2 linked regions of the Variovorax paradoxus genome follow. The protein of the gene in region 2 interacts with the protein of the main gene of each other region in a pairwise test. Links are inferred from orthologs where the notes say so. Each region holds a gene or a part of one and is shown on either strand. Other genes may lie near its edges.

Evidence for each region.
Region 1: the proteins of ftsZ (region 2) and rlmN interact in binary tests that used the Escherichia coli proteins (3 or more experiments, as listed by UniProt). The link is inferred for Variovorax paradoxus from one-to-one orthologs.

The regions. Positions count from the first base shown.
Region 1 is NZ_CP045644.1:4,824,677-4,833,842, reverse strand. What follows is about bases 1,933-4,748. They hold rlmN (23S rRNA (adenine(2503)-C(2))-methyltransferase RlmN), read right to left. Parts: upstream 4,016-4,748; coding sequence 2,849-4,015; downstream 1,933-2,848. Other genes in these bases: GFK26_RS22220 (pseudouridine synthase), read right to left, coding at 4,615-4,748; ndk (nucleoside-diphosphate kinase), read right to left, coding at 4,037-4,462; pilW (type IV pilus biogenesis/stability protein PilW), read right to left, coding at 1,993-2,844; GFK26_RS22240 (helix-turn-helix domain-containing protein), read right to left, coding at 1,933-2,000. Outside these bases: ispG (flavodoxin-dependent (E)-4-hydroxy-3-methylbut-2-enyl-diphosphate synthase), read right to left, coding at 1-1,077; more of GFK26_RS22240, read right to left, coding at 1,074-1,932; more of GFK26_RS22220, read right to left, coding at 4,749-6,477; SMC-Scp complex subunit ScpB, read right to left, coding at 6,474-7,415; GFK26_RS22210 (RluA family pseudouridine synthase), read right to left, coding at 7,544-8,569; GFK26_RS22205 (outer membrane protein assembly factor BamD), read left to right, coding at 8,584-9,166.
Region 2 is NZ_CP045644.1:475,741-485,000, reverse strand. What follows is about bases 1,841-4,750. They hold ftsZ (cell division protein FtsZ), read left to right. Parts: upstream 1,841-2,643; coding sequence 2,644-3,858; downstream 3,859-4,750. Other genes in these bases: lpxC (UDP-3-O-acyl-N-acetylglucosamine deacetylase), read left to right, coding at 4,091-4,750; ftsA (cell division protein FtsA), read left to right, coding at 1,841-2,473. Outside these bases: GFK26_RS02140 (D-alanine--D-alanine ligase), read left to right, coding at 1-336; GFK26_RS02135 (cell division protein FtsQ/DivIB), read left to right, coding at 474-1,223; more of ftsA, read left to right, coding at 1,244-1,840; more of lpxC, read left to right, coding at 4,751-5,014; GFK26_RS33940 (hypothetical protein), read left to right, coding at 5,035-5,211; GFK26_RS02115 (LysR family transcriptional regulator), read right to left, coding at 5,222-6,169; glyA (serine hydroxymethyltransferase), read left to right, coding at 6,276-7,598; crossover junction endodeoxyribonuclease RuvC, read right to left, coding at 7,603-8,151. UniProt on the Escherichia coli protein: Essential cell division protein that forms a contractile ring structure (Z ring) at the future cell division site. The regulation of the ring assembly controls the timing and the location of cell division.

The sequences.
Region 1 (9,166 bases), 4.3 Mb from region 2 along the record:
GCAGCCCATGACGGCCACCTTCAGCGTCTCGACGCCCGGGTACTTTTTGCGCCAGACCGGCATCTGCAGGCGCAGGTAGTCGTCGATCTGCTTGGCAAGCTCTTGAAACGTGGTGCTCGTGGTGCGGCCGCAGCCGGGGCAGGCCGTGACGCTGGGCACGAACACGCGCAGCCCCAGGGCCTGAAGAATTTCGTTGGCGATCAGCACTTCCTGCGTGCGCGACTCGCCCGGCTGGGGCGTGAGCGACACGCGAATCGTGTCGCCGATGCCCTCCTGCAGCAGGATCGACAGCGCCGTGGCCGAAGCCACCGTGCCCTTGGTGCCCATGCCGGCTTCGGTCAGACCCAGGTGCAGCGGGTTGTCGCAGCGCCGCGCGAGTTCGCGGTACACCGAAATCAGGTCTTGAACGCCGCTCACCTTGCACGACAGGATGACCTGGTTGCCGGCCATGCCCATCGACTCGGCCAGCTTGGCGGATTCGATGGCCGAGGTGATCAGCGCCTCGTACATCACCTGCTTGGCGTCCCAGGGCGTGGCGCGCTGGCTGTTGGTGTCCATCAGGCTGGCGAGCAGTTCCTGGTCGAGGCTGCCCCAGTTCACGCCGATGCGCACCGGCTTGTTCCAGCGCATGGCCGCGTCGATCATCTGGCCGAACTGCTTGTCCTTCTTGTCGCCCTTGCCCACGTTGCCGGGGTTGATGCGGTACTTGCTCAGCGCCTCGGCGCAGGCCGGATAGTCGGTGAGCAAGCGGTGGCCGTTGTAATGGAAGTCGCCGATCAGCGGCACGTCGATGCCCATGCGGTCGAGCTGCTCGCGGATGTAGGGCACCTGCGCGGCGGCTTCGGGCGTGTTGACGGTGATGCGGACCATCTCGGAACCCGCAATGGCGAGCTCCTTGACCTGGATCGCGGTGCCGATGGCATCGACCGTGTCGGTGTTGGTCATCGATTGCACGCGCGTGGGCGCGTCGCCCCCCACCGTGACCGTGCGCGGTCCCCAGACCACACTGGCCTGGCGCGAACGGCGCGCCTTGGGCGCGGCCGATTCAATGGGTTGGGGAGTGCAGTCGGTTGTCACGATTTCACCTCGAAACGCGCCACGCCGCCTCCGCGGGTGACAGGCTTCAGATCGTAGGGCTTTCCGTTCACCTGCACATCGACCGCCGATGCTCGCCCCACCACCACGGACAGCGGCAGCGTGCCCGACAGCCCGACGGTTTCGCCGACCTGCAGGCTGCGGCGCAGCAACTGCTTGCCGCCGGCTTCGGTGACGGTGACCCAGCATTCCTCGCGCGCCACGAAGACGAGCTGCTGGCTGCTTGCGGTGCTGGTGTTGGCGACCGCCGCCAGGGGCGCAGAGGCCGGGACGGCCGGCACGGCGGCCAGGACACCAGCAGCCGGTGCGGCATCCACCGGGCCGGTCGGGGCCACGGCCTGCGTCGGCACAGGCTCCGAGACCCCGCCCTGATCGGGAGGCGGCATGGTCTCGGCCTCGTTCTTCGCCGTCAGTCGGCCAACGGAAGCGCCGATCTGGTCAAACGCCGATTGCGGCATCCAGAACAGCACGCCGGCGCCGATCAGCAGCAGCACCACGACCGTCAGCAGCGCGCGCGACGGCAGGCCGCCGGAGCGCCCGCCGTTCCAGCGCGGCGTGTCGGAGACCACACGGGCGTTCAGCGTCCGATTGGTTTCGGCCAGCGGTGCGCGCTGGGCGCCCGGCAACTTGGCGAGCACCGGCGCCGGATCGACGCGCAGTGCGCGGCACACGCTGCTGGCGAGGGCCCGCGCAAAGACGGGGTCGGGCAGCGAGGCGATGTCGTTGGCTTCAAGCGCGAGCAGCTTTTGCGGCGGCACCTTGAGCGCCGCGGCCACCATCTCGATGTGCAGGCCATGCGCTTCGCGCGCTTCGCGCAGCATGTCGCCGGCCGTTTTTTCCGCGACGTCGGCCTCTGCCAGCGGCAGTGCCGCGGACGTCCCGAACTCCGAAACCCGTTCAGTCATTGAAATTCCCGCGCTCGTACGCCATTGCCTCCCGCGATTGAGGGAAACGTCGTTGCAGTTGACCGCCCAGCTGCGCGACAGCCTCGCGGTTGTTGAGCTTCCGTTCGATCTTGACGCCCAGCCAGAGCGTCTCTGCATTGGCCGACGGGCTGTTGTTGACACGGCGAGCGTAGAACTGCGCGCGCGACCACTCTTCGCGCTGCGCCAGCACCGAGGCCAGGTTGAAGCCGATCACCGGATTGCCGGCGTCGAGTTCGTAGGCCTGCAGCAGGCTGCGTTCAGCTTGCTGCCGCTGGCCGGCCTTGAGCTCGCAAACCCCCTGGGTCATGAGCGTCTTGGCGCGGTCGGCATAGCTGGGCACAGCCAGTGCCGCGGCGAACTGCTGTGCGGCGTCGCCGTAGCGGTTCTGCTGGCACAGCAACCAGCCGTAGTTGTGGCGCGTGTTGGCGTCGCGCGGATTGATCGCGACCGCGCGGCGGAAGCTGTCTTCCGCCTGGGCCGCGTCCTCAAGCCGCATGTAGACCAGCCCGCGCAGGTTGTAGGCATCGGCGTAACCCGGATCGATGGCCAGCACCTGCTTGAGTTCTTCGAGGGCAACCGAGGTCTGGCCCTGTTCGAAGTAGCCGGCAGCCAGCTCCATCCGCAGGCGGGCGCGTCGGCGGTTGTTTTCGTCGGTGTGGGTCACGACAGGGGCGCCACTGTCGGCTCCGCTGCCGACAAGCCCGGTGGTGGTGGTTCGCGTGTTGACGCAGCCCGCGAGAAGAAGCGCCACGGCGACGCTCGCGATTCCTGCGCTCAGCACTCGCTGCACGCTCGCGGTCGTCGTCGGTAAGGCCATGCTCATTGCGTCAATGCTCCTGGGGAACGGTTGTTTTGGGGATCTTGGCGCGAGGGTGCAGCACGACGGGGCGCTCGGCCACCTCCGCACGGCGCTGGGCCATGCGCTCGGCCGCACGGGTGCGATCTTTCACGTCGCCGGCGAGTTGTCCGCAGGCGGCGTCGATGTCGTCACCGCGCGTCTTGCGCACGGTGGTCACGAGGCCCGCTTCGCTCAGCGTGCGGGCAAAGGCCAGCACACGCGGTTGCGGCGAGCGCAGCAGGCCCGACGCGGGAAACGGGTTGAACGGAATCAGGTTGAACTTGCACGAGACGTCGTGCTTGCGCACGAGCTCGATCAGCTGACGCGCGTGCTCGGGCTGGTCGTTGACGCCGTCGAGCATGCAGTATTCGAAGGTGATGAAATCGCGCGGCGCATGCACGAGGTAGCGCTTGCAGGCCTCGAGCAGTTCGGCGATCGGGTACTTGCGGTTGAGCGGCACGAGGTCATCGCGCAGCGCATCGTTGGGCGCATGCAGCGAGACGGCCATGGCGACGGCGCAATCGGCACCCAGGCGGTCGATCATCGGCACGACGCCGGAAGTCGACACCGTGACACGGCGGCGCGACAGCCCGTAGGCGTTGTCATCGAGCATGGTGCGCAATGCGGGCACCAGCGCCGAGTAGTTCTGCAGCGGCTCGCCCATGCCCATCATCACCACGTTGGAGATGACGCGCTCGTTGCGCTTGAGGTGCTTGCGCAGGAAATGCTCGGCAAACCAGAGCTGGGCGACGATTTCGCCCGTGGTGAGGTTGCGGCTGAAGCCCTGATGCCCGGTCGAGCAAAAGCGGCAGCCCACGGCGCAACCGGCCTGCGACGACACGCACAGCGTGCCGCGGTCGTCTTCGGGAATGAACACGGCCTCGACCGCATCACCGCCGCCGACGTCGAACAGCCACTTGATCGTGCCGTCCTTGGATTCATGCTGCGTGAGGACCGACAGGGCCTCCACGCGCGCGGTGGTCGCGAGTTTCTCGCGAAGCGACTTCGCCAGATCGGTCATCTGGGTGAAGTCGCTGGCGCCACGCTGGTGGATCCAGCGAAACAGCTGCGTGGCGCGGAATTTTTTCTCGCCGAGTTTTTCGCAGAACGCAGCCAGCCCGTCGAGATCGAATTCGAGCAGATTGGCTGTGGTCATGAATTCAGGCGAGAAACGGCTTCAGCGTGCGTAGACGTTGAGGCCGGCGAAGAAGAAAGCGACTTCGGCGGCAGCCGTTTCGGGCGCGTCCGAGCCGTGAACGGCGTTGGCGTCGATGCTGTCGGCGAAGTCGGCGCGGATGGTGCCGGCGGCTGCCTTCTTCGGGTCCGTGGCGCCCATCAGGTCACGGTTCTTGGCGATGGCGTTCTCGCCTTCGAGTGCTTGCACGAACACGGGGCCCGAAATCATGAACTCGACGAGGTCCTTGAAGAAGGGACGCTCCTTGTGCACCGAGTAGAACTGCTCGGCTTCGTTGCGCGACAGGTGAACCAGCTTGGCGGCGACAACCTTGAGGCCGGCAGCCTCGAAGCGGGAGACGATCTTGCCGATGACGTTCTTGGCGACGGCGTCGGGCTTGATGATGGAAAGGGTACGTTCGATAGCCATTGAAGTGCTTCCTGAGCTTTGATTTTGAAGTGTTTTGTCACAACTGCAGCGAATTTGTTTCGCGGCCCGTCGACAAAGCCTCTGATTTTAACCGGCGCGACCTGCGGGATTGGTGAAAACCCCGCGAAAGGCCGCGCTGCGACGGCTGGTTTTCAGCGTCCGCGGCGGCGGCTGCCGGCCGGGCCACCGAAGCCGCCACCGCCTTGCGAACCCCCACCACCGCCGCGACGTCCCGGACCGCCGCGCTGTTCCTTGCGCTGGCGCGAGAAGCTGTCGGCACCGATGTAGCCGACCGACGTCTTCATCGGATCGGGCTGGTTCGCAGCGCCGCCACCACCGCCGCCACCTGGCGCCCGATTGCCACCGCCGCCCTGCCCTTGCCCCTGGCCGCCCTGACGGTTGCCGGGGCCTGCGTTGCCGCGGCGCCCTTGTTGCTGCGGCGGACCGCCATTGCCGCCGCCCCGGTTCGGGCCACCGCGTCCTCCGCGCTCGCCGCGCGGCGGACGACCGTCGCCCAACGGGCTCGGGATCGGTGCTTCGCCGCGTGCTTCACGCGGCTGACCGCCGCCCATGCCGCCGGCGTTGTTGCCGTTGCGGTTGTTGTTGTTGCCACGGCGCTTCTTGTTCCGACCGTTGCGACCGCCGCCCTCCGGGCCACCGGGGCCGCGTTGCTGCTGCGGACCCGCCGGTCGCGCCTGCGCGCCGCCGGAGGCCTGGAACAGCGCCTGGATGTCGCGCTCGTCGAGTTCCATCCAGGCGCCGCGCTTGAGGCCGCGCGGCAGCACCATCGCGCCGTAGCGGATGCGGATGAGTCGGCTGACCGCGTGGCCCACCGACTCGAACAGGCGACGCACTTCGCGGTTGCGGCCTTCGGAAATGGTCACGCGGTACCAGCAGTTGGAGCCTTCGCCGCCGCCGTCTTCGATGGTGCCGAACTGCGCCATGCCGTCGTCCAGGCGCACGCCTTCGATCAGCTTTTTCTTTTCTTCGGCGGTGAGCGCGCCCAGCACGCGCACCGCGTACTCGCGCTCCAGGCCGAAGCGTGGGTGCATGAGCTGGTTGGCCAGGTCGCCGGAGCTGCTGAACAGCAACAGGCCTTCGGTGTTCAGGTCGAGCCGGCCGACCGACTGCCACTTGCCCTGCTGCAGTCGCGGCAGCTTGCGGAACACCGTCGGGCGGTTTTGCGGGTCGTCGTGCGTGACCACCTCGCCCACGGGCTTGTGGTACGCGATCACGCGCGGCGGCGGCGGAGCGATGCGGTAGCGGATCGGCTTGCCGTTGATCTTGACCTGGTCGCCGTACTGGATGCGCTGGCCGATGTGGGCCGGCTCGTTGTTGACCGAGATGCGGCCCTGCAGGATCAGTTGCTCCATCTCGAGGCGCGAACCGAGACCGGCCTGTGCCAGCACCTTGTGCAGCTTGGGTGAATCGGCCTCGGGCAGCAGCACGCGCTTGAGCGGCGGCACCTCGGGGCTTTCTTCGTCGGCATCGAACTGGCCGGAAATGACGTCGGAGAAGCGGATCGGCTCGGGCGGCAGCGCGTTGCGCTGCTCGCGCTCGGCGGCGCGACGGGCACGGTCGAGGTCGTCTTCCTCTTCGTCGGGCTCGTCTTCCTCGTCGTCTTCATCATCGTCCGCGCGGTCGTCGTCCTGATCGGACGCCTGGGGACGCTTCGTTTCGACCGGTGCGGGCTCGTCTTCGTCGGCCGTCGCGGCTTTGGCAACCACGGGCGCCACATCGGGCTCCACCGCCGCGGGAGCTTCGGCCGCAGGAGCGACTTCCGCCGCACTCTGCAATTGCTCATCGGCAGCCGGAACCTCGACCGCCTTCTTCTTGCGGGGCGCACGCGGCTTCTTCGGCGCTGCTTCGGCCTCGGCCCCTGCTGCCTCTGCGGGCGCAACCACGGATTCAACCGCAACTTCCGTCGCCTGCTTGGGCGTGGCTGTCCGCTTCCGCTTCTTGACTTCGGGTTCGACCGGCAGCTTCGCTGCGTCGTCGGTGTCGGATGAGCTCATGGGGTTTTTCCGGGAGAAACAGCGTGGGGATCGTGGGGATCGGCCTCGTCCGCTGCGGGGGACGGGACGTCGGATGGGGGTTCTTCGGGCGCGATGGCCCCTTCGGGGTCGGCGGGCAACTTGCCGGCTTCTGGCTCGGACGCCTGGGGCGCTTCATCTACGGGCTCGACGGCTTCGTCGCCCCCGGTGATCGCCACCACCTCTTCGGCAAACTCCGCCGCATCGGTCGAAACGACCTCGGCCAGCTCAGCCGACTCGGGCGGCGCATCGACCATGTCGAGTTCGGGCTGCACGCCCTCTTCGGTCACGCGCACGGCGGCGTCTGCGGATTCGGCCACGGCGTCTTCCGCCGCGTCGACATCCATCGGCAGTCCCGGCTGGTCGCCCGAGGCCTGCTGCAGTGCATCGACCAGCGCCGCCTGCTGCGCGGGCGTTTCCACCAGCGGCAACTGGTCCAGCGAGGCCAGCCCAAGGTCGTCGAGAAACTGGCGGGTCGTCGCGTAGAGCGCGGGCCGGCCGACCGTTTCGCGGTGGCCGATCACCTCGACCCAGCCGCGGTCTTCGAGCTGCTTGAGGATCAGGGAGTTGATCGTGACGCCGCGGATGTCTTCCATGTCGCCGCGCGTGGCCGGCTGCCGGTAGGCAATGATGGCCAGCGTCTCGAGGGCGGCACGCGTGTAGCGCGGCGGCTTCTCGGGATGCAGGCGATCGAGGGCATCGCGCATCTCGGGCCGGCTCTGGAAACGCCAGCCGCTGCCGACGCTCACCAGCTCCAGGCCGCGTTGCGCCCAGTCTTCCTGCAGTTCGAGCAACAGCACCTTGATGGTGTCCACACCCAGCTCGTCGTCGAACAGCACACGCATGTCGCGCACCGGCAGCGGCTGGCTCGAACAGATCAAGGCGGTTTCGAGAATGCGCTTGGCATCCGCCGTATTCATGGTTCGCGTTATCCGGAAAAAGGCGCCTGGCGACGCTTGTTCAGATGGATGGAAGGGGTAGGCGTTGCCGGCACGCGGCGAGTGCAACGCAAGGCCGGCATCGGGTGGCCGGCGCGGCCCTCGGGCCGTCAGGCGCGATTGTAATCCAGCCCCCAGGTCTGCAAAGCCTGGGCCAGATCGGGCGGCGGCGGCGAGCGGAACTCCATCGGCTGCTGCGTGACGGGATGCACGAACGCCAGCCGGAACGCATGCAGCGCCTGCCGCGACAGCCCCACCGCGGGCGCGCCGCCATAGAGCGCATCGCCGACCAGTGGATGACCAATCGACGCCATGTGCACGCGGATCTGGTGGGTGCGGCCAGTTTCGAGCGTGCAGCGCACCGCGCAGCCCTCGGTGTGGCTGTCGAGCCGCTCGATCAGCGTGCGTGCGGTCTTGCCCGCGTGGCGCTCCAGGTCGACCACGGCCATGCGCAGCCGGTTGCGCGGATCGCGGCCGATCGGCGCATCGACCTGGCGGGCCGCCGCGCCTTCCCAGGCCTTGTGCCCCATCGCCAGGTACTGCCGCTTCACGTCGCGCGCGGCGATCAGCGCCACCATGGCGTCCATCGCGGCCCGCGTGCGCGCCACCACCATCAGGCCGCTGGTGTCGCGGTCGAGGCGGTGCACGATGCCCGCGCGCGGCAGCAGCACGGCCTTCGGGTCGAGCGCCAGCAGTCCGTTCAGCAGCGTGCCGCTCCAGTGGCCGGGCGCCGGGTGCACCACCAGGCCGGCCGGCTTGTCGATGATCCGCAGGTGCTCGTCTTCATGGACGGTGACCAGGTCCATCGCCTCGGGCCGGAAGGCCTGGCTCTGGGGCGTGGGCCGCAACTCGATGCGCCCCGACTGCCCGACGCGCACCGTGGCAGACACCTTGGTGAGCGTGCGCCCTTGCAGCTCGACGGCGCCGGCCTCGATGAGTTGCTGAAGGTAACTGCGCGAAAACTCCGGCACCAGGGCGGCCAGCGCGCGATCGAGCCGCTGGCCGTGCTGCGCCTGATCGATCGCGAAGGGCCGCAGCTCGCTCGGCTCCGCGAGATCGGCGCCCTCTTCAGCTTCAGGCCCTTCCGGAGGATCGGTCAGGGGGTCGGTCGATATAATTGAGGGCAACTGTTTCACGAAAGCCGTATGTGATGTTTCGCGCCAAATTATCGGTCCCTGCCTGGATCGCGCTCAGCGCGGCGGCCCTTCTCGTCGCCGGCTGTGGTTCCACCACCAAGGAAGACAAGACCGCGAACTGGAGCCCCAACCGCATCTACTCGGAAGCCAAGGACGAAGTCGGCTCCGGCGCCTACGACAAGGCGGTGCCGCTGTACGAGAAGCTCGAAGGCCGTGCCGCCGGCACGCCGCTGGCCCAGCAGGCCCAGCTTGAGAAGGCCTACGCCCAGCACAAGGCAGGCGAAAAAGCCAACGCCATCGCCACGCTCGACCGCTTCATGAAGCTGCACCCGGCCAGCCCGGCGTTCGACTACGCGCTCTACCTGAAGGGCGTGATCAACTTCAACGACGACCTGGGCATGTTCGCGTTCCTGACGCGCCAGGACCTGTCCGAGCGCGACCAGAAGGCTGCCAAGGAATCGTTCGAATCCTTCCGCGACCTCGTGACGCGCTTCCCCGAATCGCGCTACGCGCCCGACGCGCGCCAGCGCATGAACTACATCGTGAACTCGCTCGCGCAGTACGAAGTTCACGTGGCGCGCTATTACTACTCGCGTG
Region 2 (9,260 bases):
GCGCCCGAGGGCGCCTACGACTACCAGAACAAGTACTTCACCGACGACGTGAAGTACCAGTGCCCGAGCGGCCTGCCCGACGCCGAGGAACGCGAGATCCAGCGCATCACGCTGGCCGCGTACCACACGCTCGGTTGCCGCGGCTGGGGCCGCGCCGACGTGATGATCCGCGCCAGCGACCGCAAGCCCTTCCTGCTCGAGATGAACACCTCGCCCGGCATGACCAGCCATTCGCTGGTGCCGATGTCGGCGCGCGCGGCGGGCATTCCCTACGAAGAGCTGTGCGTGCGCGTGCTGGCGTCCGCATCGCTCGATGCCAGGGGAGGCGCGAACTAAGCCATGGCCGACATGAACGCCGCCCGGCCGCCCGAAGGCGTTCGCCCCCTCGCTTGCGAGGGGGGTGGCGGAGCCGCGCAGCGGCGCAGCCTGGGGGAGCATTTGTGAGTACTACCGCTCCTTTTGACGTCAAGCTGATGAACATCGTCGCGAACGTTGCGTTCGTGCTGGTGGCACTCATGCTGCTGGCGGCGAGCGCGTGGTGGGTGCTGCGCCAGCCTTTCTTCCCGATCTCGGGCATCAAGGTGGACGGCGAGGTGACGCACAACAACGCGGTCACGCTGCGCGCCAATGTGGCGCCGCAGCTGAAGGGCAACTTCTTCACCATCGACCTGGCGCGTGCGCGCACCGCCTTCGAGACGGTGCCGTGGGTGCGCAGCGCGGTCGTGCGGCGCGAGTTCCCGAACAAGCTGCGCGTGACGCTGACCGAGCAGGTGCCGGTGGCGGTGTGGGGCGAGGAGGCCGGCTCCAAGCTGATCAACGGGTTCGGCGACGTGTTCGAGGCCAACGTGGCCGAGGTCGACGGCGATCTGCCGCGGCTGGACGGCCCGATCGAGCAGGCTGGGCAGGTGCTGGGCATGTACCGCGTGCTCGCGCCGATGTTCGAGCCCTACGACTTCGACATCGCCGAGCTGCGGCTGTCCAGCCGCGGCAGCTGGAAGGTGCTGCTGGACAACGGCGCCGAGATCGAACTCGGCCGCGGCCAGAGCGACGAGGTGTCGGCGCGCCTGCAGCGGTTCCTGAAGACCGTGACGCAGGTCGCGGGCCAGTACCGCCGCACGGTGGCCGACGTCGAACGCGCCGATCTGCGCCACAACGACGCGTATGCCCTGCGGCTGCGCGGCGTCACCACGGTCTCGCCCGAGGCCCCAAGAAAAATCAAGTAGCGAATACCGAGGACATTGACATGCCCAAAGAATACAAAGACCTGGTCGTAGGCCTGGACATCGGAACCGCCAAGGTGATGGTGGTCGTGGCCGAGGTGCTGCAAGGCGGCGAGCTCAAGCTGGCCGGCCTGGGCATCGCGCCCAGCAACGGCCTCAAGCGCGGCGTCGTGGTGAACATCGACGCCACCGTGCAGAGCATCCAGCAGGCGCTCAAAGAAGCCGAGCTGATGGCCGACTGCAAGATCAGCCGCGTCTACACCGGCATCACCGGCAGCCACATCCGCGGCATCAATTCGAGCGGCATGGTGGCGGTGAAGGACAAGGAAGTCACGCCCGCCGATGTGGCCCGCGTGGTCGAGACGGCGCGCGCCATCAACATATCGAGCGACCAGCGCCTGCTGCTGGTGGAGCCGCAGGAGTTCGTGATCGACGGCCAGGACGTGAAGGAGCCGATCGGCATGAGCGGCATGCGCCTGGAGGCCAAAGTGCACATCGTGACCGGCGCGCAGAGCGCGGCCGAGAACATCATCAAGTGCGTGCGCCGCTGCGGCCTCGAGGTCGACCAGCTGATGCTGAACCCGCTGGCCTCGAGCCAGGCGGTGCTCACCGAAGACGAGCGTGAACTCGGCGTGGTGCTGGTCGACATCGGCGCGGGCACGACCGACGTGGCGATCTTCACCAATGGCGCGATCCGCCACACGGCCGTGATCCCGATCGCGGGCGACCTCATCACGAGCGACATCGCGATGGCCCTGCGCACGCCCACCAAGGACGCGGAGGACATCAAGGTCGAGCACGGCTACGCCAAGCAGCTGCTGGCCGACCCTGAATCGCAGGTCGAAGTCCCCGGCCTTGGCGATCGCGGCCCGCGCATGTTGAGCAAGCAGGCGCTTGCCGGCGTGATCGAGCCGCGCATCGAAGAAATCTTCTCGCTGGTGCAGCAGGTGGTGCGCGAGTCGGGCTACGAGGAAGTGCTGTCTTCCGGCGTGGTGCTCACGGGCGGCAGCGCCGTCATGCCCGGCATGGTCGAGCTCGGTGAAGACATCTTCCTCAAGCCCGTGCGTCGCGGCATCCCGAAGTACTCGAGCGCGCTCTCGGACATGGTGGCGCAGCCGCGCGCGGCCACCGTGATGGGCCTGCTCGAAGAGGCACGTTTTGCACGCATGCGTGGTTTCAAGGTCGCACAGAAGAACGGGTCCGTAAAGACTGCGTTCGGACGTTTCAAGGACTTCATCGTGGGGAACTTCTGACCATGAACCACTCCCCACTCTGGCTCGCACGCGCGGGCCCTCCGCTGCATTTCAACGAGCGATGGCGACGCACCGGTCCACCATCGCGACGGCGATCCCGTTGATCACGTCACGGCAAAAGAAATATTCATAGACACATAACGGCAACTGCAATATTCAAGGAGTTAGAAATGACCATCGAAATGATCGAAGTCGAAGAATTCAACCAGGGCACGCAGATCAAGGTGATCGGTGTCGGCGGCGGCGGTGGCAATGCGGTCGCCCACATGATGGAGCGTGGTGTGCAAGGCGTGCAGTTCGTTTGCGCCAACACCGACGCGCAAGCCCTGCAACGCAGCAACGCGCACAAGAACATCCAGCTGGGCATCAGCGGCCTGGGCGCCGGCAGCAAGCCCGAGAAGGGCCGTGACGCGGCCGAAGCCGCGGTGGACGACATCCGCGCCGCCATCGACGGCGCGCACATGCTGTTCATCACGGCCGGCATGGGCGGCGGCACCGGCACCGGCGCGGCACCCGTGATCGCGCGCGTGGCCAAGGAAATGGGCATCCTCACCGTGGGTGTGGTGACCAAGCCCTTCGACTGGGAAGGCGGCCGTCGCATGACCAACGCCGATGCCGGCCTGGCCGAGCTCGAAGCCAACGTCGACTCGCTGATCGTCGTGCTCAACGAGAAGCTGCTCGACGTGCTCGGTGAAGACATCACGCAGGACGAAGCCTTCGCGCACGCCAACGACGTGCTGAAGAACGCCGTGGGTGGTATCTCGGAAATCATCAACGAGTACGGCGGCGTGAACGTCGACTTCGAAGACGTGCGCACCGTGATGGGCGAACCCGGCAAGGCCATGATGGGCACGGCCGCGGCTGCAGGTCCCGACCGCGCGCGCATCGCCGCCGAACAGGCCGTGGCCTGCCCGCTGCTCGAAGGCATCGACCTCTCGGGTGCCAAGGGCGTGCTGGTGTTGGTGACGGCATCGAAGGGTTCGCTGAAGCTGAACGAGTCGAAGCTCGCGATGAACACCATCCGCGCCTACGCCTCGCCCGACGCGCACGTGATCTACGGTGCCGCCTACGACGAAAGCCTGGGCGACCAGATGCGCGTCACGGTGGTGGCCACGGGTCTGTCGCGCGCCGACGCACGCCGCCAGGCTCCGACGCTCGAAGTGATCCGCACCGGCACCGACAACATCCCGTTCACCGTGCCGACGCTCGGCGGCATGGGCCACGCGGGTGGTGGTTCGGGCAGCCAGCCCAACTACGACGGCATGGCCGTGCCCAGCGTGTGGCGCACCAACCGCACGATGGCCGCCGCCAAGGTCGACGCGCTGTCGTCGGGTGGCATGGACGACTTCGAAATCCCTGCATTCCTGCGCCGTCAGGCCGACTGACCGCAGGCCACCGAACGCAGAGGGCACGAGGGTTCGCAAGGGGACGGGGAAGACCTGAAAGGGACTGACCCCCGGCCCTAGGCGCTGCGTCCACCTCGTGCCCCTTGCGTCCACCGCCGGGGGCTCCCCGGCTTTTTTGTGTGCGCTTTCTTTTTTTGACCGGTCCATGTCTATCGCGGCCATAGCCAGGGGAATAGGGCGTCAAGGTCGCAGCCCGCCTAAAATCATGGGCGTGCTGCAACAACGAACCCTCAAGTCGATCAGCCGCGCCGTGGGCGTGGGGCTACACAGCGGCCAACGCGTGGAGCTGACCCTGCGACCGGCCCCGGCCGACACGGGCATCGTGTTCCGCCGCGTCGACCTGCCCGAGCCGGTCGAGATCCGCATGACCGCCGAATCGGTCACCGACACGCGCCTGGCGTCCACCGTGTCCACGGGCGGCGCCAAGGTGCAGACGGTCGAACACATCATGTCCGCCTGCGCGGGCCTGGGCATCGACAACCTCTACATCGACATCACGGCCGACGAAGTGCCGATCCTCGACGGGTCGGCCTCGTCCTTCGTGTTCCTGCTGCAAAGCGCGGGCATCGAACTGCAGAAGGCGCCGCGCCGCTTCATCCGCGTGCTGCGCAAGGTCGAGGTGCGCGAAGGCGAGGGCGCCAACGAGAAGTGGGCGAGCCTGGAGCCGTACCACGGCTTCAAGCTGAGCTTCGAGATCGACTTCGACCACCGCGTCGTCAACTCCACCGGCCAGCGTGTGGAGTTCGACCTGGGCACCGACTCGTACAGCCGCGACATCGCACGTGCGCGCACCTTCGGCTTCACCAAAGAGGTCGAGTACATGCGCAGCAAGGGCCTCGCGCTCGGCGGCGGTCTCGACAACGCCATCGTCATGGACGACACCAAGGTGCTCAATGCCGGCGGCCTGCGCTACGACGACGAGTTCGTGAAGCACAAGATCCTCGACGCCATGGGCGACCTGTACATCATCGGCAAGCCGCTGCTGGCCGCATACACCGCGTTCCGCTCGGGCCATGCGCTCAACAACAAGCTGCTGCGCGAACTGCTCTCGCACAGCGACGCCTACGAGGTCGTGACCTTCGAAGACGAGAAGCGCGCACCGCGCGGCTTCGGCGAAGTGGCGCGGGCCTGGTAAGCAGGCGCGCGCTTTTTCCGATGCTTCTCTTTCGCTGGGCCATCCTGCTGCTTCTGCTGGTGGCGGGCGTGTCCTTCGCGTTCTACGCGGGCACGGGGCAGGTCAAGTACCGCCGCTTCGGCTGGGTCGTGTTCAAGTGGACGGTGCTGGCGGCGCTGGGCTTCTTCGCAGTCCTGATCGCCGAGCGCGTCGCATAGCGCGAGCCGTTCAGTCGACCAGGGCCTGCAAGGCCTGCACCTGCTGCGCAAGCAGCGGCCCCTTGCGGTGCGCGGGCACCAGCAACATCAGCGTGTCTCCCAGCGCCTTCGGTCGTCCCCAGGGCGCGTGCAGCCGGCCCTTCTCGAGCAGCGGTGCCACCAGCCGCTCGCGCCCCATCAGCACCCCTTCGCCATCGAGCGCGGCCTGCAGCGCGAGGCTGTAGAGCGAGAAGTCCGGGCCGGCGGCCAGCGCGTCGGCCTCGGTTGACGTGGTGCCGGGGCGCACGGCCTGCAGCCAGCGGGACCAGTCGTCGCGCCACACCGTGTCGTGCAGGCCGCCGCAGCGCGCGAGCACGTCGAGGAGGTCGTCGAGCGGGCGCGGACGTCCGCTCTCCAGCGACGGCCGCACGCGCGGGCTGCACACGGGCACAAGGCGGTCGCGCGCGAGCGGGATGCCCGTCGCGCCGACGGCAGCCTCTGTATCGCGTGCGTAGAACAGCCCGAGATCGAAGGGCTCGCGCCGGAAGTTCGGCGGCTGCTCCAGCGCCGTCACCGACACCTGCACGCCGGGCAGTGCAACCTTCAGCCGCGAGAGCCGCGGCGACAGCCACAGCTGCGCCATGGCCGGCAAGGCCGCCACCTGCAGCGTGCTGCGGCGCGCGGCGGTCTGCGTTTCCTGGCGCAGCGCCTGCACGGCGAGGCCGAGCTGGTCGACCGCCGCACTGAGCGCGGGCAACGCGCGCCGGCCGTGCGCACTGAGCCGGATGCCCTGGCTGTGCCGCTCGAACAGCGCACCGCCGGCCCAGGTCTCGAGCGCCTTGATCTGCTGCGCGACGGCGGCGGGCGTCACGAACAGCTCCTCGGCCGCGCGCGCGAAACTGCCGTGGCGCGCAGCGGCCTCGAAGGCGCGCACGGCCGTGTGCGGCGGCAGGCGAGGGCGGGGTGGGGCGAGGGACATGGGGTGGAGGCCCAATTTTCTAGGGCTCGGGCCCAGTTTATCCGTGTTGCCGGCGCAGGCACAGGGCGCGACCATGCGGTCATTCCCTTCCTCAGCGAGACACCGCATGCCCGCAGCCCTTCACCGCCGTTCCTGGGTTCCCGCCGCCAGCGAGGACCACGTGCTCGCCATCGCCGCCGACGCCGCCGCGCGCGACGCCGTGGGCGTGGCCGCCGAGATCGAACGCCTCGTGGCCGACAACCACCGCATCCACGACGTCGACGGGCTGAACCTCAACCCGGCCACCAACGTGATGAACCCCGCCGCCGAAGCGCTGCTGTCGCGCGGGCTGGGTTCGCGCCCGTCGCTGGGCTACCCCGGCGACAAGTACGAGATGGGGCTGGACGCCATCGAGCGCATCGAGGTCGTCGCCGCCGAGCTCGCGGCCGAGGTGTTCGGCGCGCGCTTCACCGAGGTGCGCGTGAGCTCCGGCGCGCTGTCGAACCTCTACGTGTTCATGGCGACCTGCCAGCCCGGCGACACGATCATCGCGCCGCCGCCCGCCATCGGCGGCCACGTGACCCACCACGCGGCGGGCGCGGCCGGGCTCTACGGCCTGAAGACCGTGCCGGCGCCGGTCGATGCCGACGGCTACTCGGTCGACGTGGTCGCGCTGGCGAAGCTCGCGCGCGAGGTGAAGCCGAAGCTCATCACCATCGGCGGCAGCCTGAACCTGTTCCCGCACCCGGTGTCCGCCATCCGCGAGGTGGCCGACAGCGTGGGCGCGAAACTGCTCTTCGATGCCGCGCACCTCTCGGGCATGGTGGCCGGCAAGGCCTGGCCGCAGCCGCTCGAAGAGGGCGCGCACGCGATCACCATGAGCACCTACAAGAGCCTGGGTGGCCCGGCCGGCGGGCTGATCGTGTCGAACGATGCGGCGCTGATGGAGCGCATCGACGCCATCGCCTACCCGGGGCTCACGGCCAACTCGGACGCGGGCCGAACGGCCGCACTGGCCCGTGGCCTGCTCGACTGGAAGGTGCATGGCGTGGCCTATGCGGCAGCGATGCGCGATACCGCGCAGGCGCTCGCGCGTGCACTCGATGCCGAAGGCCTGCCCGTGTTCGCCAAGGCGCGCGGCTTCACGCAGTCGCACCAGTTCGCGCTCGAGGCTGCGCGCTGGGGCGGTGGGCAACGCGCCGCGAAGCAGTTGGCCCAAGGCGGGTTGCTGGCCTGCGGCATCGGCCTGCCGATCGCGCCGGTCGACGGCGACATCAACGGCCTGCGCCTGGGCGTGCCCGAGATCGTGCGGCTGGGCTTCACGCCCGAGGACATGCCGCAACTGGCCGGCTGGATCGCGCGCGCGCTGGCAGGCGATGCGCCCGCCGTGGCTGTCGAGGTGCGCGAACGCCGCCGGCGCCTGGGCGATCTGCGCTACATCGTGCGCTGAAACCTCAGCGCGAACGCCCTTGCCGGTAGGTGCCGGCGTGGGTCTTCGACAGCTCGGCCGCTTCCGCGAGCCGTGCCATCGAGCGGCCAACCTGCGCGTGCGTGATGGCGATGCCCAGCGCGTCCGCCGCGTCGGCGCCCGGCAGGCCGGGCAGGTCGAGCAGGCGCTTCACCATCTCCTGCACCTGCGCCTTCGCGGCCTGGCCGTGGCCTGCCACGGCCTTCTTCATCTGCAGCGCCGTGTACTCGGCCACCGAGAGGTTGTGGCTCACCAATGCCGTCACGCAGGCGCCGCGCGCCTGGCCCAGCAGCAGCGTCGACTGCGGGTTGACGTTGACGAAGATGATTTCGACCGCCGACGCATCGGGCTGGTAGCGCGCCGTGATCTCGCCGATGCCGTCGAACAGCACCTTCAGGCGCGCCGGCAGGTTGCCGCTGCCCAGGTGCCGGGTGCTGATGGTGCCGCTGGCCACGTAGCGCAGCGCATGGCCGTCCGCATCGACCACGCCGAAGCCGGTGGTCTGCAAACCGGGGTCGATGCCGAGAATCCGCATGAAAAGGAAGCGTAAAGGCCTAAGCCCGGGTGAGGAAGATCGAAGAAGGTGCGAATTCGTGCGGGATGCGAGGGTATCGCGGGCAGAATCCGCCGGTTCTTGCATTCCGCCCCGCTCCGCGCGGGGCGCGCCACACAAGGAAGCGAAGGTGAATGTAGTCGAGTCCTCCGCACAGCAGCAACTGAAGCAACTCAAGCCACTGAACGACGCCCAGTCCCCGCTCGCGCGCCTGCAGCCTCCCGCCGAACGCGCCGCCGGGAGCTTTCGCCAGGCGGAGCTGTTGAGCGACCTCGGCCGCCGTCGCGAGGCGATCGCCGCCTGCAGCCAGTTGATCGCCGAGTTTGGCGCGCTGCCCGACGCCGCCGTGGTCGTGCCCTGCTGCCAGGCGCTGCGACTGCTCGCGCACGTGCTGCGCCAGCTGCACCGCCCGGCCGACGCGCTGGCCACGCTCGACCGCCTGGTCGCCGCGCACGGCGCGCGCAGCGAGCCCGAGATCCGCGCGCACATCGCCCACGCGCTCTACCAACGCACTTGGCTCATCGACGATGCCGCGGCGCGTTGCGAGGCCTGCGACTTCATGAGCGAGCAGCTCGATGCGCAGGCCGATGCCGAACTCGATGTGTGGCGGCTCGACGCGCGTTTGCTCAAGGCCGAGATCGAACACCACCGCGGCCTGCCGCAAGACGCATTGGCCACGCTCGACGCCGCCATCGAACGCTTCGAAGGCGGCACCGATCCCGGTGTGGTGCTGCGCGTGGCGCGGGCCCGGCTGGCTGCGGTGCTCAACCTGCGCGAGCTGGCGCAGCACACGCAGGCGCAGGTGCTGTGCCTGCAGGTGGCCGACCAGATCGAGGCTGGGCTGGCCGATGCCGCACCCGAGCTGCGGCTGGAAGGCGTGCGCGCGCTGGCCCTGTTCTTCGACGGCCTCGGGCTCGACGAGGTGGCGCGCCGCGCCGAGCTGGTCGGCTGGCTGCTCGACCGCTACGGCCACGACGCCTCGGCGCAAGTGCGCCGCCTCGCGGCCGTGCGCGCCCACGACTGGGCCGTGGGGCTGCGCGACCAGGGCGACGGCGAGGCCGCGCTGGCCGCCTGCGAGCGCCTGCTCGGCA